One region of the Serratia ureilytica genome, then DNA from elsewhere that is predicted to be linked to it. Evidence: predicted binding sites of a transcription regulator. Region 1 holds the regulator's gene; each other region holds the start of a gene.

Region 1 (7,671 bases):
TTGCTGACAGTTTTATCTGAGCGATGACGGGCGATAAAAGAATAAAAAAGTCTTCTTTATTACCTTAGGTAATATTAAAGCGAATCACAGCACGATCGTCCCGCGCAAGAACACGTGAGCGTAGCCGCCGAGCAGCGTGCGGTCCCCTTGCAGTTCGCAGAACAGCTCGCCGCCGCGCGCCGAAATCTGCCGGGCGTGCAGCCGATGGCGGCCGAGACGCGCCGTCCAGTAAGGCATCAACGTACAATGCGCGGAACCGGTCACCGGATCCTCGCCGCCGTCGAGCGTGAAATAGCGCGAAACGAAGTCCACGGTGTCACCCGGCGCGGTGACGATCACCGCGCGGCCGGCCAATGCGATCAGCGCCGGGATGTCCGGGCGCAGCGCGCGCACCTGCGCCTCATTTTCCACCACCGCCAGCAGCGCTTTCGCCTGCCACACTTCCTGCGGCTGCACGCCCAGCAGCGCCGCGAGGCCCGCCGGTTCGGCGACTTTCTGCGGCGGCCTGGCGGGGAAATCAAGCACCAGCCGCTCCCCATCCCGCTCATCGCGCTTGACGAACAGCTCGCCGCCGGCCGATCTGAAGCGAATATCCTTCAGCGCCGGGTTAACCGCGCTGAACATCACATGCGCCGCCGCCAGCGTGCCATGGCCGCAAAGATCGACCTCACGCTCCGGGGTAAACCAGCGAATGGCGGTCATGTCGCCGTCATCCCAGACAAAGCTGGTCTCCGGCAGGCCGATCTCGTTGGCGATCGCCTGCAGCCGCTCCGTCGGCAGTGGCTGCGTCAGCAGGCAGACCCCGGCCGGGTTGCCGCGCAGCCCCTCACCGGTAAAGGCGACCACGTGATAATAGTTTTCCGCCATCGTTCCGCTCCTTAATGCCAAATCAGTAATACACAGGCTGCAGTCAGCAGCCCCATGGAAACGTTGAAGATAATCCAGGCCTTTTTGCTGCGCAGCAGGCGGCCGATCACCGTGCCGAACGCCAGCCAGATAACGCCGGCGACGATGTTGACCGCCAAAATGCCCAGCGCGATCGCCGCAATGGAACCGTTGTACTTATCGCCCGCCAGACTGAAGCTCGCCACCGCGCCCAGCGCCATCAGCCAGGCTTTCGGGTTGAGGAACTGCAACAGCCAGCCCTGATACAGCCGCACCGGCTGCGGCGGCGCCACGTCGGTTTCCAGCTTTTCATAGGCGGCGGTGGCGACTTTCCACGCCAGCCACAGCAGGTACAAACTGCCGAGGATTTTCAGGATCAGGTGCAGCGACGGGTAAACCAGGATCAGGCTGCCGACGCCGAAGGCCACCAGCAGCAAAATGCTTTGCATGCCGAGCATGATGCCGATCATCAGCCACAGCGAACGCATAAAGCCGAAATGAGCGCCGGAGGTGGTCAGCAGCAGGTTATTGGGGCCAGGCGTGATGGCGGCGACCCACAGGAAGCCCAGCATCGAAAGGAATAAACTCGGTTCCATGGCACGGGTGCTCCTCACCCAAGGCGCTTTTTTGCAGTATCATTGTCAGTTATTGGTATTGAAGCTAACAGTGCGCCTGGGATCTCACAATAGTCGCCAACAACATTTTTACTCCGCCTATGCATGACGTCTTTCGCCCCCTGACCGGGGCCAGTAACCCGCACCTGCAAACGCTGTTGCCGCGGCTGGTGCGCCGCCGCGTGTTATTGAAACCGCATTGGCAACGGCTGGAATTGCCCGACGGCGATTTCGTCGATCTCGCCTGGAGCGAGGATCCGGCGCAGGCGCGCGATAAACCGCGCGCGGTGCTGTTCCACGGTCTGGAGGGCAGCTTCTACAGCCCCTACGCGCATGGCCTGCTCAACGCCTGGCGCGAACGTGGCTGGCTCGGGGTGGTGATGCACTTTCGCGGCTGCAGCGGCGTGCCCAACCGCAAACAGCGCATCTACCACTCCGGCGAAACCGAAGACGCGCGTTTCTTCCTGCGCTGGCTGCACGACAGCTACGGCGAGGTGCCAACCGCGGCAGTAGGCGTTTCGCTCGGCGGCAACATGCTGGCCTGTTATCTGGCGCAGCAAGGCGCCGACAGCCTGCTGCAGGCGGCGGTGGTGGTCTCGGCGCCGCTGATGCTGGAGCCCTGCGCCTATCGCATGGAGCAAGGTTTCTCCCGCGTCTATCAGCGCTACCTGTTGGGGCAGCTGAAACAAAACGCCACCCGCAAGCTGTTGCACTACCCGGACACCCTGCCGCTCAAGCTGTCACAGCTGAACGGGTTGCGGCGCATCCGCGAATTCGACGACGCCATCACCTCGCGCATTCACGGCTTCAGCGACGCCACCGATTATTATCGCCGCTGCAGCGCCCTGCCGCTGTTGCCGGCGATCCAAACGCCGCTGCTGATCATCCATGCGAAGGACGATCCCTTCATGACCCATGAGGTGATCCCCGACGTCGCCGGCCTGCCGCGCAATATCGAATATCAGCTGACCGAGTTCGGCGGCCACGTCGGCTTTGTCGGCGGCACGCTGAAAAAACCGCACATGTGGCTGGAGCATCGCATTCCGGCCTGGCTTTCCCCTTCTCTGGACATCCCGACGTGATCATTCCCTGGCAAGAACTGGCAACCGACACCCTGAACAGCCTGATCGAATCCTTTGTGCTGCGTGAAGGCACCGATTACGGCGAGCACGAACGATCGCTGGAGCAGAAGGTGGAGGACGTGCGCCGCCAGCTGAAAAACGGCGAGGTGGTGCTGGTGTGGTCGGAACTGCATGAGAGCGTCAACATCATGCCGCGCGGTCAGATCCGCGCCGGGCAGGAAGAAATTTAGTGGCGCCCGGTTCTATGACTGACGGAAAAAATCAGGTAACAATGGGACATTGCAAACCAGCGCGCGCCATTTTTTCCTGACATAGAGAGCGTCAACAAGAGCCACAATAATCCCCTGACGCCGGCGCATTCAACACGGAGTGACAACCACCATGTCTGCCAAACATCCCGTTATCGCGGTGACCGGTTCCAGCGGCGCCGGCACCACCACCACCAGCGTGGCGTTCCGCAAAATCTTCCAACAGCTCAACATTCGCGCCGCCGAGCTGGAGGGCGACAGCTTCCACCGCTACACCCGGCCGGAAATGGACGCGGCGATCCGCAAGGCGCGCGATCTGGGCAGACACATCAGCTATTTCGGCCCCGAGGCCAACGACTTCGGTCTGCTGCAGCAGAGCTTTATCGAGTACGGCAAAAATGGCACCGGCCGTTCGCGCAAGTACCTGCACACCTACGACGAAGCGGTACCCTACAATCAGGTGCCGGGCACCTTCACCCCGTGGGAGCCGCTGCCGGCGCCGACCGACGTGCTGTTCTACGAGGGGCTGCACGGCGGTGTGGTCACCGAACACCATGACGTGGCTAGCCACGTCGATCTGCTGGTCGGCGTGGTGCCGATCGTCAACCTGGAGTGGATACAGAAGCTGATCCGCGATACCGGCGAACGCGGCCACTCCCGCGAGGCGGTGATGGACTCGGTGGTGCGTTCGATGGAAGACTACATCAACTACATCACGCCGCAGTTCTCGCGCACCCACATCAACTTCCAGCGCGTACCGACGGTGGATACTTCCAACCCGTTCGCCGCCAAAGCCATTCCCTCACTGGATGAAAGCTTCGTGGTGATCCACTTCCGCGGGCTGGATCAGATTGACTTCCCCTATTTGCTGGCGATGCTGCAGGGCTCGTTTATCTCGCACATCAATACGTTAGTGGTGCCGGGCGGCAAGATGGGGCTGGCGATGGAGCTGATCATGGCGCCGCTGGTGCAGCGGCTGCTGGAAGGCAAGAAGATCGAATAAACGCGTTGAGCGCGGCGGCGGGCCGCGCTCCGTCTCGATTACGCCGGCTGGCGGATCTCGAAGCTGTGGGTCACCGTGGCGGCCTTGTTGAGCATCAGCGCCACCGAGCAGTACTTCTCCGCCGACAGGTTCACCGCTCGCTCTACGATTTTGTCGGTCAGATCCTGGCCGGTGACGATGAAGTGCAGGTTGATATGGGTGAACAACCGCGGGGCTTCTGCACGGCGCTCGGAGGTCAGCTTCACCTCGCAGTCGCGCACGTCGTTGCGCCCTTTTTGCAGGATGGACACCACGTCGATCGCGCTGCAGCCGCCCACCGACATCAGCACCATTTCCATCGGGCTGGGCGCTTTATCGCCGGCGTTGCCGTCCATCAGCACCTGGTGGCCGGAGGCCGATTCACCCAAAAACGTTAACCCTTCCACCCACTTAACTCTTGCCTGCATTCTCGTCACTCCGGTTGATTTCTTAAAATCAGAGTACGCTTTCGCATAGAAACAGGCAACGTAACCTGATGCTAATCATGCTGAAGCGAGACAACACGAGACACCCGCCTTACTCTGTGCTACAAACAGAGCCGCAATAAATCTTTCCGGGACACTGAATTTCAGGGAAACGCCCAGAGAAAGGCTCCTTTACCGGTATGTTAACAGAATGTAGCTTGCAGCGCTTACGGCAAGTTAATATGCTAGAGCGACAGCGTATTTTTATGACACGCCTCAAAACTTGCCGGTAGCCCTCGCTCATAACTGCGGCTACAGGCGGGTTTTACAGGGAACTCTGACCCCTGTGACACAAGGCAGCGATAACAACAGAGGATAACAGCGAATGGTTCTCGGCAAACCGCAAACAGACCCTACTCTCGAATGGTTCCTGTCTCATTGCCATATCCACAAATATCCATCGAAGAGTACGCTGATTCACCAAGGTGAAAAGGCCGAAACGCTTTACTACATCGTGAAAGGCTCCGTCGCGGTGCTGATCAAGGATGAAGAAGGTAAAGAGATGATCCTGTCCTACCTCAACCAGGGGGATTTCATCGGCGAGCTCGGATTGTTCGAAGAAGGCCAGGAGCGCAGCGCCTGGGTTCGCGCGAAAACCGCCTGTGAAGTGGCCGAAATTTCCTACAAGAAATTCCGCCAGCTGATCCAGGTGAACCCGGACATCCTGATGCGTCTGTCCGCCCAAATGGCGAGCCGCCTGCAGGTCACCTCCGAAAAAGTGGGCAACCTCGCCTTCCTGGACGTTACCGGCCGCATCGCGCAAACCCTGCTGAATCTGGCGAAGCAACCCGACGCCATGACTCACCCGGACGGCATGCAGATCAAGATCACCCGTCAGGAGATCGGCCAGATCGTCGGCTGCTCGCGTGAAACCGTTGGCCGTATTCTGAAAATGCTGGAAGATCAAAACCTGATTTCCGCCCACGGCAAAACCATTGTCGTCTACGGCACCCGTTAATCCCTGAAAAAACGGCGCAGTCTGCGCCGTTTTTTTGTCTGCTCTCTGCCATGTGGCGCCGCCTGATCTACCACCCGGAAATCAACTACGCACTGCGACAAACGCTGGTGTTGTGCCTGCCGGTGCTGTTCGGCCTGCTGATAGGCCAGCTGCAGCTCGGCCTGATGTTCTCCCTCGTGCCCGCCTGCTGCAATATCGCCGGGCTGGATACGCCGCATAAGCGCTTCTTTAAACGACTGATCGTCGGCGGTTCGCTGTTCGCCTTCAGCAGCGTGCTGCTGCAACAGGCCCTGCTGTGGCACGTGCCGCTGCCGGCGCTGATGCTGGGCCTGGCGCTGCTGCTCGGCGTCACCGGCGAAATCAGCCCGCTGCACGCCCGGCTGTTGCCGGCGGCGCTGGTGGCCGCCATCTTCGCCCTCAGCACGGCCGGCACGGTGCCTATCTGGCAGGCGCCGCTGCTGTACGCGATCGGCACCGCCTGGTATGGCTTATTCACCTGGTTCTGGTTCAAGCTGTGGAAAGAGCAGCCGATGCGCGAGACGCTGAGCCAGCTCTATCTGGAACTGGCGGACTATTTCGAAGCCAAATACTCGCTGCTGACCCAGCACACCGATCCGCAGACCGCGCTGCCGCCGCTGCTGGTGCGCCAGCAAAAGGTGATGGACCTGATCAGCCTGTTGTACCAACAGCTTAATTTCCTGCCGCACGCCAACAATCTCGAGCAAAAGCGCCTGCAGCGCGCCTTTCAGGTGGCGATGGACCTGCAGGAGCACATCACCGTCAGCCTGCATCTGCCGGAAGAGGTGCAAAAACTGGTGGAGCAGAGCCAGGCCGAAGCGATCATTCGCCGCAATGCTCAGGTGATCGCCGGCCGGCTGCGCGTGGTGGCGCACGATATTCTCTATCATCAATATTCGAAGCGCTTCTCCATGACCCACGAGCTGGCGGCGCTGGAAAAAATGGCGGCGCAGCATCCCGATAATCCGGTCGGCCAGTTTTGTTATTACCACTTCAGCCGCATCGCCCGCCTGCTGCGCACCCAGCATCCGCTGTACCGCCGCGACCTGATGCCCGGCCAGCACCGCCTGCCGTTTTGGCCGGCGCTGGTCAGCTATCTGTCGTTCAAATCCACCGCCCTGCGCAACGCCGCGCGGCTGGGCGTAACGCTGGCGGTCGGCAGCAGCCTGGGTGCGGTATTCAACCTGCCGAAGCCTTACTGGATCCTGCTCACCATCATGCTGGTGAGCCAAAACGGGTATAACGCCACCCGGGTGCGTATTCAGCACCGTGCGCTGGGCACGATTGCCGGGCTATTGCTGGCAGCCGGGCTGCTGCAGCTGCAGTTGCCGGAGGGAGAAACGCTGAGCATCATGCTGGTGATCACGCTGCTGGCCTACCTGGTTTCGCGCAAGAACTACGGGCTGTCGGTGATTGGCTTTACGGTCACGGCGGTTTACACCCTGCAGCTGCTGGCGCTGAACGGCTCGCATTTTCTGGTACCGCGCCTGATCGATACGCTGATCGGCTGCGTGCTGGCGTTCGGCGGCACCATTTGGCTGTGGCCGCAGTGGCAAAGCGGGCTGCTGCGCAAGAATGCCCATCAGGCGCTGGAGAACGATCAAGCCGCGCTGCGGCTGATGCTGAAGCAACCGGAACCGGACGCCACCGCGTTGGCCTATACCCGCATGCAGGTCAACCAGGCACACAACGCGCTGTTCACCTCGCTCAATCAGGCGATGCAAGAGCCGGGGTTCGCGTCAAACTATCTGGCGGACATGCGGCTGTGGGTCACTCACAGCCAGTTCATCGTCGAACACCTGAACGCCATGACCATTCTGGCACGCGAGCACTACATGCTGACGCCGAAACTGGCGGAAGAGTATCTGCAGACCTGTGAAATCGCGCTGCAAAGCTGCCAGCAGCGGTTGGAATACGACGGCCCGAGCAGCGGCAACAGCGGCATCATGCAGCCGCCGGATCTGCATCCGGACATGCCCGTTACCGAGATGGAGCGCCATCTGCGGCGCATTTTGTCGCACCTGAGCGTGATGCACACCATTTCGTCGCTGGCCTGGCGCCAGCGCCCGCACCACGGCATCTGGCTCAAGCGCAAACTGCGCGATCAATAAGGGCGCGGCATGCCGCGCCCCGTTATATGCCGCGCGGGCTTCAGGCGTTGATCACATCCTGCACCGCCAGCTCGAACAGCGCCATGCCGGCCTCGATATCCTGCAGCTCCACCACCAGCGACGGCGCGAAACGGATCACGTTCGGCCCGGCATTGAGGATCATCAACCCACGCGCGGCGGCGGCGGTGAGGAAGTCGCGCGCCCTGCCGTGATAATGCGGCGTCAGCTCGGCGCCAATCAGCAGCCCCA
Region 2 (7,671 bases), 550 kb from region 1:
CGGCGTGTCGAAAGGGCATGCGCTGGAAGAAGTGGCCAAGATCATCGGTTATACGCTGCAAGAGTGCATCGCCTTCGGCGACGGCATGAACGATCTGGAGATGCTGTCGATGGCCGGCAAGGGCTGCATCATGCGCGATGCGCATCAGCGCCTGAAGGATATGCTGCCGGAGCTGGAGGTGATCGGTTCCAATGCCGATAACGCGGTGCCGCACTACCTGCGCAAGATGTTCCTCTGAAATAACCTTTAAATAATCAGGGCGCCTTGCGGCGCCCTTGTTATTACTTGTGCTGGCCCTGCTTCTGCAGGAACTGCACGCCCTTGTCCGGGAAGTCGGTGAACACGCCGTCGACGTCTGCCTGGTTGTAAATCACGTCATACAGTTGGTTCACGTCGGTCACGTACTTCGGCAGCGCATCGGCGCGAATGGTGAACGGATGCACCGCCAGCTTGCTGGCGTGCGCTTCTTTCACCATGTCGGTCAGCACGATGTGGCCCGGTTTGGATTGATCCGCCACCACCAGCATGTGGTAGTCCGGCCCGATGCCGTCGGCATACTGAGCGATTTTCTTCATCGCGCCCGGTTTGAACATCCAGTCATAGTCGTATTCCACCCACTTGCCGTCGGCTTTCTGCTCGTAGGTTTCCTGCCAGTCGTTGTAGGCGATCAGCTGCACCAGCTTCAGATCCATGCCCAGCTTCGGCTCCAGCTCGTTCTTGATGCGTTTGAGCTCGTTGGCGTCGAAGCACTGCAGGTAGACGTTGTCGTTCTTGCCGGTGTAACCGTACTGCTTGAGCACCGCCAGCACTTTGCTGGAGATGTCTTTGCCTTCCTGCTTGTGGAACCAAGGCGCTTTGATTTCAGGATAGATGCCGATGTTTTTGCCGGTCGAATGGTTCAGACCCTGTACGAACTCGATCTCTTCCTGGAAGGTGTGGACGCGGAAGTCGGATTTGCCCATCGGGAAGCGGCCAGGGTAGCCCTGTACCTTCTTGCCGTTTTCGATGTCAAAGCCTTCGGTGAACTTCAGCGATTTGATCTCCGCCAGCGTAAAGTCGATGGCGTAATAACGGCCGTCTTTGCGTGCGCGGTTCGGGAAACGTTCGGCGACGTCGGTGACGCGATCGAGGTAATGGTCGTGCAGCACCACCAGCTCGTTGTCCTTGGTCATCACCAGATCTTGCTCGAGGTAATCGGCGCCTTGCGCGTAGGCCATCGCCTTCGCCGGCAGGGTGTGTTCCGGCAGGTAGCCGCTGGCGCCGCGGTGGGCGATCACCACTTTGTCCGCCGCCTGCGCGGCGCTGACCATTGAGGTGGCGAGAATGATCCCTGTCAGCAGGGCTTTGACTTGAGTCCGCATTCCGTTTTCTCCGTGTTGTTGGGGGCAGGGTAGTAAAAAGGCCGCAGGGCGGCCTTTAAATCATGCAAAAGTCGTGTGACGGTTAGCCGCGCTTGCCGGCAGCGATTTCCGCGTGGTGTTTCTTCTCGTTCAGCATGGTCAGCAGCAGCAGGATAACCGCCAGTACGCCGCCGCCGATCATCACCATGAAGCCGCCGTCCCAACCGAAGAAGTCTACGGTGTAACCGACGATGGCGCTGGCCGCAACCGAGCCGCCCAGGTAGCCGAACAGGCCGGTGAAGCCCGCGGCGGTGCCGGCGGCTTTCTTCGGCGCCAGCTCCAGCGCGTGCAGGCCGATCAGCATTACCGGACCGTAGATCAGGAAGCCGATGACCAGCATACAGATCATGTCCACGGTCGGGTTACCGGCCGGGTTCATCCAGAACACCACGGTGGCGATGGTCACCAGCGTCATGAAGAACACGCCGGTGGCGCCGCGGTTGCCTTTGAACACTTTGTCCGACATCCAGCCGCACAGCAGGGTGCCCGGGATACCGGCGTATTCATACAGGAAGTAGGCCCAGGAAGACTTGTCCAGCGCGAAGTGCTTCACTTCTTTCAGGTAGGTCGGCGACCAGTCCAGAATGCCGTAACGCAGCAGGTAGACGAACACGTTGGCGACCGCGATGTACCACAGCAGCTTGTTCGGCAGGATGTACTGCATGAAGATCTGCTTGGCGGTCAGCTCTTCTTCGTCTTTTTCGCTGTAGTCGTCCGGGTAGTCGTTTTTGTACTCTTCAATCGGCGGCAGGCCGCAGGATTGCGGGGTGTCGCGCATCAGGCCGAAGGCGATCAGGGCCACCAGGATGGCGCCGAAGGCCGGCATGTACAGCGCCGCGTGCCAGTCGTTGAACCAGGCCATGCCCAGCAGGAACAGCAGCGGCGGCAGGCCGCCGCCCACGTTGTGGGCGCAGTTCCAGATGGAGACGATGCCGCCGCGTTCTTTCTGCGACCACCAGTGCACCATGGTGCGGCCGCACGGCGGCCAACCCATGCCCTGGAACCAGCCGCACAGGAACAGCAGGACGAACATGATGGCGATGCTGGAGGTTGCCCACGGCACGAAGCCCATGAACAACATCACCGCCGCCGCCAGGATCAGGCCGGCAGGCAGGAACACTCGCGGGTTGGAACGGTCGGAGACCGAACCCATGATGAATTTGGAGAAGCCGTAGGCGATGGAGATGCCCGACAGCGCGAAGCCGAGGTCACCGCGGCTGAAGCCTTGTTCGATCAGGTAAGGCATGGCCAGGGTGAAGTTCTTACGCACCAGATAGTAGGCGGCGTAACCGAAGAAGATCCCCAGGAAAATTTGCCAGCGCAGCTTACGGTAGAGCGGGTCTACCTTATCGCTCGGCACACGGGCGATGTGTGCGGCTGGCTTAAAAATACTCAACATGAGCGCCTCCGATGGCTTTATCTGTTATCACATCAATATGACCTTTTACGTTCATTTGATGATTGAGCGGATATCGAATGTGGTGTTTTTGTGTTCCATAACGAGCGCCATTGTCATCAAATACGCCTGGTGTCGCTGTGACGAATGGCGCAATTGTTACACTTTCATGAAACCACGGCGGATTTTGAGCGATTCGTTAACGTTATGAAATAGAAAAACGTCCAAAAATCGTGATTATGATCACATTGATGGTTTTTTGTGGACATTTTTATTTCGTTTTATGTTCGTTATTGTTCCTTATCAAACAAAGACCCTAATAACCGTGGCTCAATAGGCTCATAACTACCGATCCTGAGGGAGCGACATGAGCAGCTATTTTGACGGCGGCGAAACGGATGTGATCATCATCGGCGGCGGCGCCACCGGCGCAGGCATTGCCCGCGACTGTGCGCGGCGCGGCTTGCGATGCATTTTGCTGGAGCGCCACGACATCGCCACCGGCGCCACCGGCCGCAACCACGGTTTGCTGCACAGCGGCGCGCGCTATGCGGTGACCGACGGCGAGTCGGCGCGCGAATGCATAGAAGAGAACCGCATCCTGAAACGCATCGCGCATCACTGTATCGAGCGCACCGACGGGCTGTTCATCACCTTGCCGCAAGACTCGCTGGACTATCAGCAGCAGTTTATCGCCGCCTGTCGCCAGGCCGACATCGACGCCGAAGCGATCGACCCGCAGCTGGCGCTGCGACTGGAGCCGGCGGCTAACCCGGCGCTGATCGGCGCGGTGCGGGTGCCGGACGGCACCGTCGATCCCTTCCGGCTGACCGCCGCCAATATGCTGGACGCGCGCGAGCACGGCGCGCAGATCCTGACCTACCATCAGGTGGTGGGGTTGCTGCGCAGTGGCGATCGGGTGACGGGCGTGCGCGTTTACGACCATCAGAATCAGCGGCGCTATGAGCTGCACGCGCCGGTGGTGGTCAACGCCGCCGGCATCTGGGGCCAGCAGATCGCCGAATACGCCGATTTGCGCATCCGCATGTTCCCGGCCAAGGGAGCGCTGCTGATCCTCGGCCATCGCATCAACAACATGGTGATCAACCGCTGCCGCAAACCGGCGGACGCCGACATCCTGGTGCCGGGCGACACCATCTCGCTGATCGGCACTACCTCGACCCATATCGACTACGACCAAATTGACAACATGCTGGTGACCCCGCAGGAGGTGGACATTCTGATCCGCGAAGGGGCGCTGTTGGCGCCCACCCTGGCGCAGACCCGCATTTTGCGCGCCTATGCCGGGGTGCGGCCGCTGGTGGCCAGCGACGACGATCCCAGCGGGCGCAACGTCAGCCGCGGCATCGTGCTGCTCGATCACGCCGCCCGCGACGGGCTGGAAGGGTTTATCACCATTACCGGCGGCAAGCTGATGACCTACCGCCTGATGGCGGAGTGGGCCACCGACAAGGTATGCGAAAAGCTCGGCGTAAATAGTCCGTGCACCACCGCGCAGGACGCGCTGCCCGGATCCCGTCAGTCGGCGGAGGAAACGGTGCGCAGCGTGGTTTCTCTGCCCGCCAGCATTCGCGGCTCGGCGATCTATCGGCACGGCGATCGCGCCAGCCAGGTGCCGGCGGCCGATCGGCTCGACACCAGCCTGGTGTGCGAATGCGAGGCGGTGACCGCCGGGGAAGTGCGCTATGCGGTCAACTCGCTGACCGTCAATAACCTGGTGGATCTGCGCCGCCGCACCCGTGTCGGCATGGGCACCTGCCAGGGCGAACTCTGCGCCTGCCGCGCCGCCGGGCTGTTGACGCGCTTTAACGTCAGCACGCCGCAGCAATCCATCGCGCAGCTGTCGCAGTTCCTCAACGAACGCTGGAAAGGCGTACGGCCGATCGCCTGGGGCGATGCGCTGCGCGAGAGCGAATTCACCAGCTGGGTTTACCAGGGATTATGCGGGCTTGAAGCCCAGGCCGACCAGGAGCAGGAGGCGGATGATGCGATTTGACGTCGTGGTGATTGGCGGTGGTCTGGCGGGCCTGAGCTGCGCCATTGCCGTGGCCGAACAGGGCAAGCGCTGCGCGGTGGTCAGTTCTGGCCAGAGCGCGCTCTACTTCTCCTCCGGCTCGCTCGATCTGCTGGCGAGATTGCCGGACGGCACGCCGGTCGAGATGCCGCTGGCGGCGTTGCCGCAGCTGGCGCAACAGGCGCCGCAGCATCCGTACGCCCTGATCGGGCCCGGCCGGGTGGCGGCGCTGTCCGCCGCCGCGCAGCGGCTGCTGGAACGCTGCGGGTTGAATCTGCAGGGCGAGGGGGTGAACAACCATCTGCGCATCACGCCGCTCGGCACGCGCCGCGCCACCTGGCTCAGCCCGCAGGCGATCCCGACGCTGCCGCTGACCGGCCAACTGCCGTGGCGGCGTATTGCGGTGATCGGCATCGAAGGGTTCCTCGACTTCCAACCGCAGATGGCCGCCGACGCCCTGAGCCGCGAGCTCGGCGTGCAGACGGACGTGGCCTATCTGCACATGCCGGCGCTGGACAGATTGCGCAATAACCCCAGCGAGTTCCGCGCGGTGAACATCGCCCGGGTACTGGATTTGATGGAAAGCCTGCCGCCGATGGCCGAAGAGCTGCGGCGGCTGGCGGGCGAGGCCGAGGCGCTCTTCCTGCCGGCCTGTCTGGGCCTGGAGGACGACGCGTCGCTGGCGGTGCTGCAGGATGCGGTCGGCAAGCCGATCCGACTGCTGCCGACGTTGCCGCCTTCGGTGCCCGGCATGCGCTTGCATCAGGCGCTGCGGCGACGTTTCCAGCAGTTGGGCGGCGTTTTCATGCCGGGCGACAGCGTGCTGCGCGCCGAGAGCGAGGCCGGCCGCGTCACCGGTTTGTACACCCGCAACCACGGCGATATTCCGCTGCGGGCGCAGCAGGTGGTGCTGGCCAGCGGCAGCTTCTTCAGCAATGGGCTGGTGGCCGATTTCGACGGGGTGCGCGAACCGATCTTCGGGCTGGACGTACACAGTCGGGCGGATCGCGCCGACTGGAGCCGACGCGAGCTGTTCGCGCCGCAGCCTTACCTGCAGTTCGGCGTGCGTACCGACGGCAGGTTGCGGGCGATGAAGCAGGGAGTGCCGTTCGACAACCTGTACGCCATCGGCGCGGTCGCCGGCGGCTACGATCCGCTGCAGCAGGGCTGCGGCGCCGGCGTGTCATTGATCGGCGCGCTGCACGTCGCGCAGCAGATCGCCGCGGAGGAGAACGTATGAGCCTGCATCGGGACCACAGCTTTGAAAGCTGCATCAAATGCACCGTCTGCACCACTTACTGCCCGGTCGCCAAAGTGAACCCACTCTACCCGGGGCCGAAACAGGCGGGGCCGGACGGCGAGCGGCTGCGGCTGAAAGACCCGGCGCTGTACGACGAAGCGCTGAAATACTGCACCAACTGCAAGCGTTGTGAAGTGGCCTGCCCGTCCGACGTCAAAATCGGCGACATCATTCAGCGCGCCCGCGCCGACTTCGCCCAGAGCAAGCCGACGCTGCGCGATGCCATCCTCAGCCATACCGATATCATGGGATCGCTGTCGACGCCGTTTGCGCCGATCGTCAACGCCGCCACCGGGTTGAAACCGGTGCGCAAGCTGCTGGACAAGGCGCTGAAGATCGATCACCGGCGCGAACTGCCGAAATATTCCTTCGGCACCTTCCGCCGCTGGTACCGGCAACAGGCGCAGGCTCAGCAGCGTTACGCCGAGCAGGTGGCATTTTTCCACGGTTGCTTCGTCAACTATAACCACCCGCAGCTGGGCAAGGATTTGGTCCGGGTGTTCAACGCGCTGGATATCGGCGTGCAACTGCTGAAACGCGAGAAATGCTGCGGCGTGCCGCTGATCGCCAACGGATTTATCGAGCAGGCTAAAAAGCAGGCCAGGGTCAATGCCGAATCGCTGCAGGAAACGGTGCTGGAGCGCGGCATTCCGGTGGTGGCGACCTCATCGAGCTGCACCTTCACCCTGCGTGACGAATACCCTCATCTGCTGGACGTAGACACCACTGCGGTGCGCGATCGGGTGGAGCTGGCGACGCGCTATCTCTATCGCCTGATCAATCAGGGGCGCAGCCTGCCGCTCAAGCGCACGCCGCTGCGGGTGGCTTATCACACGCCTTGCCATATGGAGAAGATGGGCTGGACCGCCTATACCCTGGAGCTGCTGCGGCAGATACCGGGGCTGGAGCTGGTGGTGCTGGATTCGCAGTGCTGCGGCATCGCCGGCACTTACGGGTTCAAATCGGAGAACTACGCCACGTCGCAAGGCATTGGCGCGCCGCTGTTCCGGCAGATAGAAGAGAGCGGAGTGGATCTGGTGGTGACCGACTGCGAGACCTGCAAGTGGCAGATCGAAATGTCCACCAGCAAACGCTGCGAACACCCGATCACCCTGCTGGCGCAGGCGTTGACATAAAGACTCAGGGGCCGGCGAACCGGCCCCTGCGGGATTACTGCTTCAGTTTCAGGGTGGAGATGATGCCTTCGGCTTCGGTCTGCGCCTGCTGCTGGTTGTCCGCCGGCAGCGTCACCTGAATGGTCAGCATGTTGTTGTTCAGCGAACCGATCAGGACGGAAGAATAGGCTTTCTCGCCGCCGCTGGTGATGATGCTGTCCAGCTGACGCAGCGGCACACCGTTGACGTCGAGCGCTTTGTTGGTGATCACCTGCAGGTTGGCGTCACGCGCGCGCTGGGTGTTCTCCAGGCGCTTGGCCAGAGTCTCCAGGCTGTCGGCGGTCTTGTCGCCCAAGATGACGATCACTGCGCGCTGACCGGTGCTGTCTGCGTAAACATGCATGTTGTTGGCCTGGTTGCCCAGC
Region 3 (7,671 bases), 420 kb from region 1:
GAAAGATTTTCGATCTTGCAACTGTAGAACATTCTGGAGTGCTTCTCGCGACATCTCCCCTTGCAGCGCCGCTAGCAAGTCAGCGACTTGGGGGGTGACTTGGGGGGTGACTTGGGGGGTAATGCTCAGCTCAAGCGCTTTTAGAATCATTTCCAGCATGAATTCAACGAAGGGTGAGCAATCGGTCTTTTGGTTGCTGGCATTCAGCGCCTGGTAATATCCGGGTTGGTTATCATGTACCAGACTCTCAACCGGCACGTTGGCGAACAACGGATCCCAGCGTGACAAAATCAGCGTTTGCCACAACCGTCCCATACGGCCGTTTCCATCGGCAAAGGGATGGATAAATTCGAATTCATAGTGAAATACACAGCTGCCGATCAGCGGTGGCAGGTCGGTTTGTTGCAGCCAGATGAGCAATTGACGGATTAGCAACGGTACGCGTTCCGCCGGTGGAGCCATATGTATCACAACATTGCCGTTCATCACGCCGACGCCGCTTTGACGATAGCGGCCAGCATCAGGCAGTAAGCTGTTCATCAACATCCCATGTGCGGCAAGCAGATCGCGTTCATTTTCGGGATGCCAATGATTCAGGTTGGTATAGCAATGGATGGCATTCATCGCTTCCTGAACGTCACGCGGAGGGGCGATGACGCGCTTACCTGCGATGATAGCGGTGATCTGCTCTTCGCTCAGGGTATTGCCTTCGATCGCCAACGAACCTTGAATAGTGCGGATCCGATTGATGCGCCTTAGCCGCAATGCATGCTCTTGTTCCGCTTGTATCGTCAAACGGGCCAATGCGGCGCCGACGTCTGTCGCCAGATGCAGAATGGAGGGCGTGATGGTCAACGGTGGCTGATAAGAGGACATGAGCAAGTTGGCCCGACGATAAACGTTGGAAAAGTGTACCATGCGTGCGTGGCACGTGCAGTACGCCGTTTTCAACCGCCTCCGGCCGAGACAATGTTCACCGCAAGCGGAATCGCGTATCGGAACGCCGCCAGTTGATCTATTCTTATAGGCGCACGGAGTGCGGAAAAAGGGGCGGAGTCCAATGAAAAAGCAGGTTTATAACAGGAGTTATGTCACATGGCGGTAGGGATCCAGAGCAGAGGTTTCGCGCGTTGGTTGGCACCGGTATTGGCATTGTTGGTGGTCATGCAATTGACCGCCTGCGGCGATAAAGAGCCGGAACAGCGCAAAGCATTTATCGATTACTTACAGAATACCGTGATGCGCAGCGGGGCGAATATCCCCACGCTGAGCGAAGATCAGAAGCAGAAGTTCGGCAACTATGCCGGCGATTACGCGATTTTGGTCGGTTTTTCGCAGCAGTTGTCCAAATCGGTCGGCGCCAGCCTGACCCCGGCGCTGGATCAGATTAACCAGATCCGCACCGCGCAGGACTACCTGAACAAACGCGACGCGCTGCAGCAATCGGTCGGGGCGTTGAACCTGTTGGGCCAGCAGATCCAGTCGGCCAAATCGCAGGCGGATACTGCCCACGCGGCGCTGAAGCAGCCTGACGATCTGAAGGCGGTGTACAACCAGGCCTATGACAAGATAGTCACCGCCCCGGCCAACGCCTTGATGCCGGCGATCCCGACTACCGCCAGCTTTGTGCAGGATCTGGTGCAGGTCGGCGACTTCCTGCAGAGCCAGGGCAATCAGGTCAGCTTCAACAACAACGGCGTGCAGTTCCGCACTGCGCAGCAGGTGGCGCAATACAACACCATGATGTCGAATCTGGTGGCTAAGCAGCAGAACCTGATGAATGCGCAGAAAACCATTCAAAGCGTGACGCAATAATAACGCGTCCAGGCGCGAAACAGGCCGGCATTGCCGGCCTGTTTTATTTCCCCTCAGCGTTTCCAATCGCTTGCTGGCTTATTGCGCAGGCTTCTGTACTACACTTCAATTAATCCATTCATTAGGCAATGTAGTTTTCTTTCATTCATCACTTCGCTAGTTCCCGGCGGGATGAGTGCTCACAGGGAAGATCAAACAGAGCGTTGCGATCGGCGCTGCAGCTAAAAATAAATTGTGACTAATGTCACAATTCAAAAACAAAACGCCAATTTAAAAATGTGATCATAGTCACTTTATTGGGGGTTTTGTGGCGACTTTTTTCTCACTGTGCTTTTTTTACACGCCATAAATGTGATATTGGTCACTATAAAGGGTGGTTTATTGGGGTGTTGTGTGTGATTTGTATCACAAAAAATCCGTGAAGTTCGCGTGACAAAAACAGCGTGATAGAGTCCGTTTCGCATACAGCGGCAACACGGCTGGATCGTCACAACAATAATCACGCGCTCTATTGTCAGCGCGTAACAATAGGGGTGTGTTTTATGTTTTCACCAGACATCAAGGTTAAAGTGCAAAACTTTGGCCGCTTCCTGAGCAACATGGTGATGCCCAACATCGGCGCCTTTATCGCCTGGGGGATTATCACCGCGCTATTCATTCCAACCGGCTGGCTGCCGAATGAGACCTTGGCTAAGCTGGTAGGCCCGATGATCACCTACCTGCTGCCGCTGCTGATCGGCTACACCGGCGGGCGGCTGGTGGGCGGCGATCGCGGCGGCGTGGTCGGCGCCATCACCACCATGGGCGTCATCGTCGGCGCCGACATGCCGATGTTCCTCGGCGCGATGATCGCCGGCCCGCTGGGCGGTTGGGCCATCAAGCATTTCGATCGCTGGGTGGACGGCAAGATCAAAAGCGGCTTTGAAATGCTGGTGAACAACTTCTCCGCCGGCATCATCGGCATGCTGCTGGCGATCCTGGCCTTCCTGGGCATCGGGCCGCTGGTGGAGGTGCTTTCCAAGCTGCTGGCGGCGGGCGTGCACGTGATGGTGACGAACAACCTGCTGCCATTGGCGTCCATTTTCGTTGAACCGGCGAAAATCCTGTTCCTGAACAACGCCATCAACCACGGCATCTTCTCGCCGCTGGGTATTCAGCAGGCCACGGAAGCCGGCAAATCGGTGTTCTTCCTGATAGAAGCCAACCCAGGTCCGGGCATGGGCGTGCTGATGGCCTACATGTTCTTTGGCCGCGGCAGCGCCAAGCAATCCGCCGGCGGTGCGGCGATCATTCACTTCCTGGGCGGCATCCACGAAATCTACTTCCCCTACGTGCTGATGAACCCACGCTTGCTGCTGGCGGTGATCCTGGGCGGCATGACCGGCGTCTTTACCCTGACGATGCTGAACGGCGGCCTGGTTTCTCCTGCTTCCCCGGGTTCGATTTTGGCGGTGCTGGCGATGACGCCGAAAGGCGCTTACTTCGCCAACATTGCGGCGGTATGCGCAGCCTTCGCCGTCTCCTTCGTGGTATCCGCTTTCCTGCTGAAAACCTCCAAGGTGAAAGAGGATGACGATCTGGAAGCTGCGACCCGTCGCATGCAAGAGATGAAATCGCAGTCCAAAGGCGGCGCGGCGGCATCGGTCGACGGCGATCTGAGCACCGTGCGCAAAATCATCGTCGCCTGCGATGCGGGCATGGGTTCCAGCGCCATGGGCGCCGGGGTGCTGCGCAAGAAAGTGGCCGACGCCGGGCTGAAGAACATCTCGGTGACCAACAGCGCCATCAACAGCCTGCCGGACGACGTGGATCTGGTGATCACCCACCGCGATCTGACCGAGCGCGCGATGCGCCACGCGCCGCAGGCCCAGCACATCTCGCTGACCAACTTCCTCGACAGCAAGCTGTACAGCGATCTGGTCGAGCGTTTGGTGGCGGTCAACAAAACCACCGACAACCAGCAGAAGGTGCTGGGCGCGCTGGACGACAGCTTTGAAGCCGGGGAACCGAACCTGTTCAAGCTGAGCGAGAGCAACGTGTTCCTCAACCTGCAGGCCAGCGACAAAGAGCAGGCGATCCGCTTCGCCGGCGAGCAGCTGGTGAAGGGCGGCTACGTCGAGGCGGAATACGTGCCGGCGATGCTGGAGCGCGAAAAGCTCACCTCCACTTACCTGGGCGAATCGATCGCCGTGCCGCACGGCACCATCGAGGCCAAAGACCGGGTGCTGCGCACCGGCGTGGTGTTCTGTCAGTACCCACAGGGCGTGCGCTTCGGCGATGAAGAGGATGAAGTGGCCCGTCTGGTGATCGGCATCGCCGCGCGCAACAACGAGCATATTCAGGTGATCACCAGCCTGACCAACGCGCTGGATGACGAGAGCGTGATCGAGCGGCTGGCGAATACCACCAGCGTTCAGGAAGTGCTGGACCTGCTCGGCGGCAAAAAAGCCGGATAACGGAATCATTTTAAAGGGTGCAGCTTGCTGCACCCTTCGACATTAAGAAGGTAGAGTTATGAAAGCATTACATTTTGGCGCAGGGAATATCGGCCGCGGTTTTATCGGCAAGCTGCTGGCGGACGCCGGGGTTGAACTGACCTTCGCCGACGTCAATCAAACGGTGCTGGATCTGCTGAACAGCCGTAAAAGCTACGCGGTGCACGTGGTGGGCGAGCAAGAGCGCGTGGAGAGCGTCAACAACGTCAGCGCCGTCAACAGCGGCAGTGAGGCTGCGGTGGCGCTGATCGCCGAAGCGGATCTGGTGACCACCGCCGTTGGCCCGCAAATTCTCGCCAAAATCGCCGGCACGATCGCCAAAGGGCTGGTGCTGCGCCATCAGCAGGGCAGTGTGCAACCGCTGAACATCATCGCCTGCGAGAACATGGTGCGCGGCACCAGCCAGCTGAAACAGCATGTGTTCGCCGCGCTGCCGCAGGACGAGCAGGCATGGGTTGAGCAGCACGTCGGCTTCGTCGATTCGGCGGTCGATCGCATCGTGCCGCCGGCGGACAGTAGCGATCCGCTGGAAGTGACGGTGGAAACCTTCAGCGAATGGATCGTCGATCAGACGCAGTTTAAAGGCCAGCCTCCGGCGATCGCCGGCATGGAACTGACCGACAACCTGATGGCGTTCGTCGAGCGCAAGCTGTTCACCCTCAACACCGGCCACGCCATCACCGCCTACCTCGGCCAACGGGCCGGGCTGCAAACCATTCGCGACGCCATTCTCGACCCGGCGATCCGCCGCGTGGTGAAAGGGGCGATGGAAGAGAGCGGCGCGGTGCTGATCAAGCGTTACGGCTTCGACGCCGACAAGCATGCCGCCTACATCAACAAAATCCTCGGCCGCTTTGAAAATCCGTATCTGCACGACGACGTCGAGCGCGTAGGGCGCCAGCCGCTGCGCAAACTGAGCGCCGGCGATCGCCTGATCAAACCGCTGCTGGGCACGCTGGAATACGGCCTGCCGCATGCCAACCTGATCCAGGGCATCGCCGCCGCCATGAGCTACCGCAGCGAACAGGATCCGCAGGCGCAGGAACTGGCGGAACTGCTGAACACGCTCGGGCCGAAAGCCGCGCTGGCGCAAATTTCCGGCCTGCCGGCGGAAAGCGAGGTTGTAGAAGAGGCCGTTGCTGTGTATAACGCCATGCACAAGTAGAATCGTGATGATGAACACCCGAGCGCAGCTTGCTGCGCTCCTGGAACCCGAGTTCGGCATCGACGGCCCTCCCCACGCCTTTCGAAAAGCGACGATGGAAGAAGCACAGGCATTTGAAAACCAGGTTCTGGAAAAGCTGAACGCGGGCAAAACGGTGCGCAGCTTCCTGATCGCGGCGGTAGAGCTGCTGGCGGAAGCGCTCAACGTGCTGGTGGTGCAGGTATTCCGCAAGGACGACTATGCGGTGAAATACGCCGTCGAACCGCTATTGTCCGGCAGCGGCCCGCTGGGGGAGCTGTCGGTGCGCCTGAAGCTGATGTACGGGCTGGGGGTGATTTCCCGCCACGAATATGAAGACGCCGAGCTGCTGATGGCGATGCGCGAAGAGCTGAACCACGACGGTTCGGAATACCGCTTCGTCGACGACGAAATCCTCGGGCCGTTCGGCGAGCTGCACTGCGTGGCCGCGCTGCCGCCGGTGCCGACCTTCCTGCAGCCGGGCGAGGCGGATGAAGCGCTGATCGCCATGCAGCGCCAGCGCTATCAGCAGATGGTGCGCTCCACCATGGTGCTGTCCATTACCGACCTGATCGCCGGCATCGGCGCCAAACAACCTTCCCGACTTTCTCCTCTCGGCCGCGGCTAAGCGAAGGCCGCGCGCCATTCGTCGAACAGCAACCACAGCGCGGTGGCGGCCATCAGCCCGGACATCACGCCGTTGAAGGCGCGCAGTTTCCAGGTGACCCGCAGCGCGTTGCGCAACCGGTCGCCCAACACCGCCCACAGCAGCACGCACGGCAAGTTCAGCAGCGCGAAACCGGCGATGATAGACAGCGTATGGACGAAAGTGGCGCCTTCGCGCGGGGTGAACAGGATCGCCACGTTGATCACCATCAGCCAGGCCTTGGGGTTGATTGCCTGAAACAGCGCGCCGCTGAGCAGGCTCATCGGCTGCGCCTGTTCTTTGGCGTCCGGCGAGGCCGCCTGAAACAGCTTCCATGACAGCCACAGCAGATAGGCGCAGCCGATCACCGCCAGCGGCAGGCGGATGACGCCGGCCCAGCTCAGCGCCAGCGCCAGCAGCGGGATAATGATCGCCAGCTGTACCGCACAACCGACGCAGATGCCGAACAGCATCGGCAGGGTGCGGCGCAGGCCGAAGTTAACGCCCGACGAGGCCAGCAGCAGGTTGTTGGGGCCGGGAGTGATCGACATGACGGTGACGTAGCTGACAAAGGCGGAGTCCAGCATGGCAGGTTCCTTGAACGTGAAAATGACGGTAATAACGAGAGGATCAGCATAATCGCTGCGATGGGATGGTGACAGAATCACAAATCGGATATTGTCATGGTTACAGTTGTATGAAATGTAAACTGTACCCATTACCTGGAGAGAAACTGTGACCTTGCTCGATGAAACCCCGGATACCCGTTACCTGCAGCTGGCGGATACGCTGGCCGAAGCCATTCGCCGCGGCACGCTGCAGCCCGGCGACCGCTTGCCTTCGGTGCGGCGCTGTGCGCAAACCCATCGGGTCAGCATCAATACCGTGGTGTCGGCTTACCGCACGCTGGAGGATCGCGGGCTGATCGAAGCGCGGCCGCAGTCGGGGTTTTATGTCCGCAGCACGCTGCCGGCGCTGAAGATGGCCTCGGCGCCCAGCGGCCGCATCGAGCCGCCGGCGGACGACGTGCTGGCGTTGATCGATACGGTGTTCGCCGCCCAGCAGAACCCGGCCTTCACCAACATTGCGCTGGCCTGCCCGCAGACCAGCGATTTCTATCCCGGCGGCAAACTGGGGCGCATGCTGTCTTCCCAACTGCGCCGCCAGCCGGGTTTGATCGGACAATATCCGTTGCCGCCCGGCAGCCTGCGGCTGCGTCAGCAGATCGCCCGCCGCTCAATGACGCTCGGCATGCTGTTGGAGCCGGGCGACGTGGTGTTGACCCACGGCTGCATGGAGGCGCTGCAGCTGGCGCTGCGCGTCACCACCAAACCGGGCGACTGCGTCGGGCTGGAGTCGCCGACCTACTTTTATCTGCTGCCGCTGCTGGCCAGCCTGGGGCTGAAAGCGCTGGAAATCCCTACCGATCCACAGTTGGGGCTGTCGCTGGACGCGCTGGAGCTGCTGCTGAACGAGAAGCGGCTGAATGCGGTGATCGCCATGCCGACGGTGCAAAACCCGCTGGGTTGCAC
Region 4 (7,671 bases), 1.9 Mb from region 1:
GCGTGATCGAAGTTAAACACTCGCGAGAGGATTTTAAAGGCGAAACGGGTGGAGAGGCCGTTCATGCCTTCGTCAACCCCGGCGTAGTCGCGGTACTCCTGATAGGACTTGGCCTTCGGATCGGTATCCTTGAGGCTTTCGCCGTCGTACACGCGCATTTTCGAGTAAATGCTCGAGTTTTCCGGCTCTTTCAGCCGCGACAGCACGCTAAACCGCGCCAGCGTCTCCAGGGTGCCCGGCGCGCAGGGCGCGTGGGTCAGCTCGCTGTGGTCCAGCAATTTGTCGTAAATCTTGATCTCTTCCGACACGCGCAGGCAGTAAGGCACCTTGACGATATACACGCGGTCGAGGAACGCTTCGTTGTTCTTGTTGTTACGGAAGGTCACCCACTCGGATTCGTTGGAGTGCGCCAGAATAATGCCGCTGAACGGCAGGGCGGAGATGCCTTCGGTGCCGTTGTAGTTGCCTTCCTGGGTTGCGGTCAGCAGCGGATGCAGCACCTTGATCGGCGCTTTGAACATCTCGACGAATTCCATAATCCCCTGGTTGGCGCGGCACAGGGCGCCGGAATAGCCGTAGGCGTCCGGATCGTTCTGCGCGTGGTTCTCCAGTTTACGGATGTCCACTTTACCGACCAGTGCCGAGATGTCCTGGTTGTTCTCATCGCCCGGCTCGGTTTTGGCGATGGCGATCTGTTCCAGAATGGAAGGGCGCACTTTCACGACTTTAAACTTGGTGATATCGCCACCGAACTCATGCAGGCGCTTCGCCGCCCACGGCGACATGATGGTGCCGAGATAGCGACTTGGGATATTGAACTCTTTTTCCAGGATCGTGGCATCTTCCTGCGGATTGAACAGGCACAGCGGATGATCGTTGACCGGGCTGCGTTCGCCGTTGGCGCTGAGGGTGTAGATGGGCACGCGCTGCATCAGCGCTTTCAGACGTTCCGCTAGCGAGGACTTGCCGCCGCCCACCGGGCCCAGCAGGTAAAGGATCTGTTTCTTCTCTTCCAGGCCCTGAGCGGCGTGTTTCAGGTAAGAGACGATCTGTTCGATGGCCTCTTCCATGCCGTAGAACTCTTCGAAGGCCGGATAGCGTGCGATCACGCGGTTGGAGAACAGGCGCGACAGGCGTGATTCTAGCGCAGTGTCGACCATCACAGGTTCACCGATAGCCATCAGCAGACGTTCGGCCGCGTTGGCATAGGCACTGCGATCTTGCCGGCAAATGGTAAGAAATTCCTGCAGTGTGAACTCTTCGTCCTTGGCAGCTTCGTAGCGCTGGCGATAGTGGTCAAATATGTTCATGATGCCCGTCCTTTCGTTATTAGCACAGGTTAAAGAGAGCGTGTGATAGTGTTCTGGCTCCCGAAAGATGAGAATACGCCTGAGTACAGCAACCCGTATGCCAACTTGGTGCGCTTATTATCGCGAGTTGCGCTGTATGCCACTGGGCCCAGGATAAATTCACCTTCTGATTTAAGCTTAGTTTGCTTGCCGGAAAATTTCCTGCCGTAGAAAAAGCTTTTTTTAAGTCATATCAATGACTCAGTTATTGCCGGGATAACCAAATGCCTTGTCTGGCGCGGCCTGCGGCATGAATCGTCATCGTTCCGCCATGATTAATTCATAATTCCGCTATAAGTTATTCGATCTTGGTCGTTTTCTATTGTAAAGATTAGGCGCGTAACTAAATTTTCACATAAACTATTGCGGCTATTAACCCTGTAATTTATGGAAAAAGAACCAGTGAAGATTTCAAAACTCAAAACGCTAGCAATTATCGCTTCCGCAATGGTTTGTGCGCAAAGTGCCCAGGCGGGAACCTGGTCACTGGGTGCTGCCGCGCTGGTTAGCCCGGACCCGTATCGCGGTTATCAGGATCGCGTTTATCCGGTGCCCGTCATCGACTATGAAGGTGACGACTTCTACTTCCGTACTCTGACCGCCGGTTACTACCTGTGGAAAGATCAAGAAAATCAGCTGAGCATCATGGGGTATTACACGCCATGGGGCTACCGTCCGGGCGACAGCGACGACGATCGCATGAAGCGTCTCGACAAGCGTCGCGGCACGCTGATGGCCGGCCTGGCCTATTCACACAACGCAGAGTGGGGCACCATTCGCACCACCTTCACCGGCGACACGCTGAACTACAGCAACGGGCTGGTGGGCGATGTGGCTTATCTGTACAAGTTTGATCTGGACGCGTTGACGCTGGTTCCGGGCGTAGGCGTGATGTGGAACAGCAAAAACCAGAACAAATATTACTATGGCGTCAGCGCCAATGAATCGCGCCGCAGCGGTCTGGACAGCTACACCCCGAGCGATAGCTGGGCGCCGTATCTCGAGCTGAGCGCCAATTACCAGATCAACAAGAGCTGGAACGCCTTCTTCCTCGGCCGCTATGTGAAGTTGTCGGATGAAGTGAAAGACAGCCCGATGGTGGATAAATCTTACACCGGTTTGCTGATGACGGGTGTGAGCTACACCTTCTAATCGCGCATTGCACGATAAGTGTGCATGGCGTGCATCAAAAAGGGGCGCGAGCGCCCCTTTTGCACATCCGTAGTGCGCTGACGCGCACGGGGTTTCAGGCCTTTTTACGGCTGCGGAAGGTCACACCCAAACGGGCGGGTTGTTCGCCGGCGGCGACCAGCGGTTTGCTGACGCGCCCGGTCTCAACGCAGACCATGGTCTTGTAACCGTCGTTCGGCATGTCTCCCATGCTGCAGGACAGCTCTACGCCGGGGTTCCAGGCGATAACGTCGCTCATATGATGGTGATGAACCTCGATGGTGCGTGCGAGCGCCGGATCGCGGATCAGGCTGAAGGCCTCCGGACGGGTATAGACGCGGTCAGTTTGGCCGACGAAGGTCACTTCGCCCGTCTGACGCGCTTCGACGCCGCCCGCCACCTTATCAATATAAGGTTCGCCCAGGCCCGCCACGCTGACCCGATCGATATCGCCAACCTGGAAGTAGCTGTGCAGCGCCGCCGTGGCTTGATAATCGCCGTGCGATTCCAGTTCGATCTCGCACTCTTCACCCAGCTTGAAGCGAGCAATCAGCGTGAAGGCGTGCGGCCACAGCTTGCGGGTCTGCTCATTGTCTTTCAGCGTAAAGGTCAGGATGACGCCGTTGTCATCTTCATCGTGCGCCGTCAGGCTCCAGGGCTGGTTGCGAGCGAACCCGTGGGAGGGGTGCGCCACCGGGCCGAACCACGGCCAACAGATCGGCACGCCGCCGCGGATGGCCTTGCCTTTGGCGAAAGGCGTGTTGTTGCTGAGCCAAATTACCGGCTGCTCACCGCTAGGCTGCCAGGCCAGCAAATGCGCACCCTGCAGCGCGACCGCCGCGCGCACTTTCGGGTGCGACACGACCACCACGCCCAGCTCATCGAGTTGGCGCTGGCTGATATAAGGAGAAATCTGTTCGGAAACGGGCAGGGTGAAAATTTTCTCGTTCATTTCATAACCTATTGTTTGCCGGAAATAGAAATGGACCCTATTAGCTTTCGGGTCACAACCAGGCCCTCAGGCGCATGCTTAGACAGTGACTGAGGTGAGTGTGTGCAGCGAACAACGCTGTGACTCGAAAGATGACGGGTAAAAAAAGGGCGACAAAAAAATGTCGCCCTCATTATCAGCTTAACATCATGCCATTACTTGGAGATGTGAGCGATCAGATCCAGAACCTTGTTGGAGTAGCCGGTTTCGTTGTCGTACCAGGAAACCAGTTTCACGAAGTTGTCGTTCAGTGCGATACCGGCTTTGGCATCGAACACGGAAGTCAGCACTTCGCCGTTGAAGTCGGTGGAAACCACGTCGTCTTCAACATAGCCCAGAACGCCTTTCATAGAGCCTTCAGCGGCGTCTTTGATGGCTTTCTTGATTTCTTCGTAGGTAGCCGCTTTTTCCAGACGAACGGTCAGGTCAACAACGGACACGTTAGGGGTCGGTACGCGGAACGCCATGCCGGTCAGTTTGCCTTTCAGTTCTGGCAGAACCACGCCAACCGCTTTCGCTGCGCCGGTAGAAGAAGGGATGATGTTCTGGGATGCGCCGCGGCCGCCGCGCCAGTCTTTGTGAGACGGGCCATCAACGGTTTTCTGAGTCGCGGTGGTGGCGTGAACGGTGGTCATCAGGCCTTCAACGATACCGAAGTTGTCGTTGATGACTTTAGCCAGTGGCGCCAGGCAGTTGGTGGTGCAAGAGGCGTTGGACACGATGTCCTGGCCGGCATATTTGTCAAAGTTGGCGCCGCGAACGAACATTGGGGTCGCATCTTTGGATGGGCCAGTCAGAACCACTTTTTTAGCGCCGGCGGTGATGTGTTTACGTGCGGTTTCGTCGGTCAGGAAGATACCGGTCGCTTCAGCAACCACATCAACGCCCACTTCGTTCCACTTCAGGTTAGCCGGGTCTTTCTCTGCGGTAACACGGATGGTTTTGCCGTTAACAACCAGGTGGCCGTCTTTAACTTCTACCGTACCGTTGAAACGGCCGTGAGTAGAGTCATACTTCAGCATGTAAGCCATGTACTCTGCGTCCAACAGGTCGTTGATTGCAACGATCTCGATGTCAGAACGCTCTTGAGCAGCACGGAAAACAATGCGACCGATACGGCCAAAACCGTTGATACCTACTTTGATAGTCATATATTCCACCAGCTATTTGTTAGTGAATAAAAGGTTGGTTGTAAAATTACAAAAACCTTACCCAGCGTCAAGCGGAATCGTGTCAATACTTGCGGCAAGTCAAACCGGAAGGGTGGTTTTGCACGCTTATTGCACAGTCCATTTGCGCTCGGCCTCATCCGTTATATGGGGACAAGCCGCCAAGTATAAAGTCAGCATACGCAAGATGTGTGATCGCTATCACATATCATCGTGACGTGGCCTTTATGGGCTACAGTTTAGGCCAAAAACCCCTGCAGCGGTGTTAATTTTTTGTTATTATTAATCATTGTTTTCGTTGACATTATCCACATTCAGAGATAAGCACAAATGGCTAAAGAGACAACCCCCGCTCATCCGGTCACGGAACTGAATGAAATCCAACGTTATGTCACACAACAGCGTGGCACCGAAGCGCCGTTTAGCGGCAAATTGCTGCATAACAAGCGTGAGGGCGTGTACCATTGTCTGTGCTGTAACCAGCCGCTGTTCTATTCCGAAACCAAATACGATTCCGGCTGCGGCTGGCCCAGCTTTTACGAGCCGGTTTCCGCCGATGCAATCCGTTATCTTGATGATAATTCACATAATATGCATCGTGTTGAAATCCGCTGTGGCCACTGCGACGCGCACCTGGGGCATGTATTCCCCGATGGCCCGCAGCCGACCGGTGACCGTTACTGCGTCAATTCCGCCTCGCTGAGTTTCACCGATGGCGAAAATGGCGATCAAACGGCCGGTTAAGCGGTAATTTAACCAACAAAATCGATTCAGCTAATTATTCTTCCGTAAGCGAGAAGGGCCCTGATGGACGTGAAAGATCTGATTGCGGCGATGACGCCCGAGATATACCAACGCCTGGTGCAGGCGGTTGAACTGGGCAAATGGCCGGACGGCGTGGCGCTGACGCCGGAGCAAAAGGAAAACAGCCTGCAGGCGGTGATGCTGTGGCAGTCGATGAACAACGTCGATCCGCAGCATATGAGCATCGGCACCGACGGGCAGATCGTGATGAAGAGCAAACAAGAGCTGAAGCAGCAGTTCGTTGCCGAGCCGCTGGTGAAACTCAAGCCGCAGTAAGGCTCCACCCCTAAAGCGGGGCGATGTTGCCATCGCCCCGTCGATTCAACGTTTCTCGCCCTTTATGCCCAGCGATTCCGCCAGCTGCTGCGCCAGCCGGTTGTTGTCGTCTGCGCCGTATTCCCAGAACATCGCACCGCCCAATCCCTGGCTTTTAATGTAATCGGCCTTGATGGCCACCGAACGCGGGTTCTCGTACGAGATGGCGAACAGCGGCTTGCCTTCGGCGGATTGCAGCGTCAGGTATGGCACTTTGGCGTCGTCATCCCAGTGCTCGCGGAAACGCTGCTGCGGATCGTTGAGCAATTTGTTGACGATATCGCGGTATTTAAAATAAGTGTCTTTGCTGAGATCCAATCCCAGCGTGCGGAACAGGGCGATTTCTCGCGCGCTGAAGTAAGGCTGCGTCACCGGATGGTTGGCGGCGTCCGGCTTGTCCCAGTCGATGCCCGCCTCGGTCGCCCGTTTCGGCACCCGGCCGTAGAAACCGATACCCAGGTTCATCTGCGCCGGTTTCAGACCGGCGGCCAGATAATGCTTTACCACGTTATCGGCGCTGTAGCGATCGGCGGCGGCTACGGTTGGCCAACGCGTTGAATCGTACAGGTTGGCATTGAAGTACTGCGTGCCGTAAGCCATGTCGTAGGTCATCAGATTGATGTAATTGAGGTAGGGCGCAATATTTTTTACATCGACCCATTCACGTGGGCTTTTGACGTTGGCCCCGACGGCGATGGTCAATAGTTTGCCTTTACCCAGCGCCTGATGAAGCTCTTTCAGCAGCAGGGTGAAGTTGTCGCGGTCTGCCGGTTGGCTTTCCACCAAACCCCAGGCGCCGTTTACCGGGTATTCCCAGTCCAGATCGATCCCATCCAGCCGGTACTGCTCGATCACCTGCAACGCGGAGCGAATGAAAATCGCCCGGTTTTCCGCGGTGGCGGCGGCGCCGGAGAAACCGCGTGCGCCCCAGCCTCCGACCGACAACAGCACTTTCAGCTCGGGGTTCTGTTTGCGCAGCACCGGCAGACGTTGCAGATCGGCCGTGACTTTCGGCGACAGGTAGATCTGGTGGCGGCGAGCAGGGTCTTTCAGCGCCGCATTGGTTTCGTCTTTCTCGTCGTTGTAGATCAGGCCAAACGAATAGTTGAGGTGGGTGATTTGCGTCACGTCCAGCTTGTCGATGTCACCACCGGGGCCGGCGGTGACGTCGCCGCCGCCGTTGAAGTAGCCGACGGAGAGATAGGCCGCCTGAGCCGCGCCGATACCGGCGATAGCCAAGTGCACCGCTGCCAGCAAAGGCAGCAGTTTTCGGGTTATTTTCATGTTTGTCTCCTTGGGATCGGCAAGGCCGACCGTACCGCCAGTAGCGGTCACAATAAAGCCGGGCTCAGCGGGCCCCGGATGCGTATAACCGTTTGACGCCAAAAGCGTCGCTGCCATAACAGCAAAAGCGCCTGCCGGTCACAAGCGGCTGGAGGAGAAGAAGAACAGCATTGTGAGCGGCGTCGATATTTTCGCCGCCGCCCAGAGAGGGCGCCGATAGCGCCCGGCAGGATTTAATTGGCGAGAAATTGTGACAGGGTAACCAGTTGAGCGCCGACGCGCGCCATCTCCTGCAGCGCCCGCTCACTGTCGTCCGGCTGCAGATTCACGCCGCGGCAGCCGTCGACGATCACCTGCGTCGGATAGCCGGCAGCCAGCGCATCCAGCACGCTGAACTTCACGCAGTAGTCGGTCGCCAGGCCCATGACAGCCAACCGCCGGACGCCCTGCGATTGCAGCCAGCCGTGGAGTTCGGTTTGCGCACGGTGGCCGTTATCGAAGAACGCGCTGTAGCTGTCGATGTTCGTATCTTGCCCTTTGCGAAAGACGGCATTGATGTGTTGCCGCTGTAACTGGGGATGAAAATCGG

The links. The regulator CRP, encoded in region 1, controls carbon source genes, mostly activating them, when cyclic AMP is high. The targets are predictions, from matches to a motif close to ATGTGANNNNNNTCACAT.
Region 2: a site for CRP is predicted at 3,028-3,045, ahead of glpT (glycerol-3-phosphate transporter). Genes of this name have one in related genera too.
Region 3: a site for CRP is predicted at 2,092-2,109, ahead of J0X03_RS23635 (PTS mannitol transporter subunit IICBA). Genes of this name have one in related genera too.
Region 4: a site for CRP is predicted at 4,869-4,886, ahead of msrB (peptide-methionine (R)-S-oxide reductase MsrB). Genes of this name have one in related genera too.

Annotation. Positions count from the first base shown of each region.
Region 1 is NZ_CP071320.1:309,771-317,441, reverse strand. Features, by position in the region: gene J0X03_RS01435 (PhzF family phenazine biosynthesis protein) at 85-867, opposite strand; gene J0X03_RS01430 (LysE family translocator) at 879-1,481, opposite strand; gene J0X03_RS01425 (hydrolase) at 1,601-2,581, shown strand; gene J0X03_RS01420 (YheU family protein) at 2,578-2,811, shown strand; gene J0X03_RS01415 (phosphoribulokinase) at 2,963-3,832, shown strand; gene J0X03_RS01410 (OsmC family protein) at 3,871-4,278, opposite strand; gene crp (cAMP-activated global transcriptional regulator CRP) at 4,661-5,293, shown strand; gene J0X03_RS01400 (YccS/YhfK family putative transporter) at 5,344-7,422, shown strand; gene argD (bifunctional acetylornithine/succinyldiaminopimelate transaminase) at 7,463-7,671, opposite strand, start outside.
Region 2 is NZ_CP071320.1:4,859,048-4,866,718, reverse strand. Features, by position in the region: gene yigL (sugar/pyridoxal phosphate phosphatase YigL) at 1-238, shown strand, start outside; gene glpQ (glycerophosphodiester phosphodiesterase) at 282-1,361, opposite strand; gene glpT (glycerol-3-phosphate transporter) at 1,444-2,799, opposite strand; gene glpA (anaerobic glycerol-3-phosphate dehydrogenase subunit A) at 3,164-4,813, shown strand; gene glpB (glycerol-3-phosphate dehydrogenase subunit GlpB) at 4,803-6,071, shown strand; gene glpC (anaerobic glycerol-3-phosphate dehydrogenase subunit GlpC) at 6,068-7,267, shown strand; gene J0X03_RS23015 (DcrB family lipoprotein) at 7,302-7,671, opposite strand, start outside.
Region 3 is NZ_CP071320.1:4,991,916-4,999,586, reverse strand. Features, by position in the region: gene J0X03_RS23645 (Fic family protein) at 1-876, opposite strand, end outside; gene J0X03_RS23640 (DUF3053 domain-containing protein) at 1,096-1,815, shown strand; gene J0X03_RS23635 (PTS mannitol transporter subunit IICBA) at 2,358-4,271, shown strand; gene J0X03_RS23630 (mannitol-1-phosphate 5-dehydrogenase) at 4,330-5,475, shown strand; gene J0X03_RS23625 (MltR family transcriptional regulator) at 5,570-6,121, shown strand; gene J0X03_RS23620 (LysE family translocator) at 6,118-6,726, opposite strand; gene J0X03_RS23615 (aminotransferase-like domain-containing protein) at 6,875-7,671, shown strand, end outside.
Region 4 is NZ_CP071320.1:2,196,703-2,204,373, forward strand. Features, by position in the region: gene yeaG (protein kinase YeaG) at 1-1,310, opposite strand, end outside; gene J0X03_RS10240 (MipA/OmpV family protein) at 1,737-2,501, shown strand; gene J0X03_RS10245 (D-hexose-6-phosphate mutarotase) at 2,596-3,471, opposite strand; gene gapA (glyceraldehyde-3-phosphate dehydrogenase) at 3,666-4,661, opposite strand; gene msrB (peptide-methionine (R)-S-oxide reductase MsrB) at 5,010-5,423, shown strand; gene J0X03_RS10260 (YeaC family protein) at 5,487-5,759, shown strand; gene chiD (chitinase ChiD) at 5,805-7,082, opposite strand; gene pncA (bifunctional nicotinamidase/pyrazinamidase) at 7,316-7,671, opposite strand, start outside.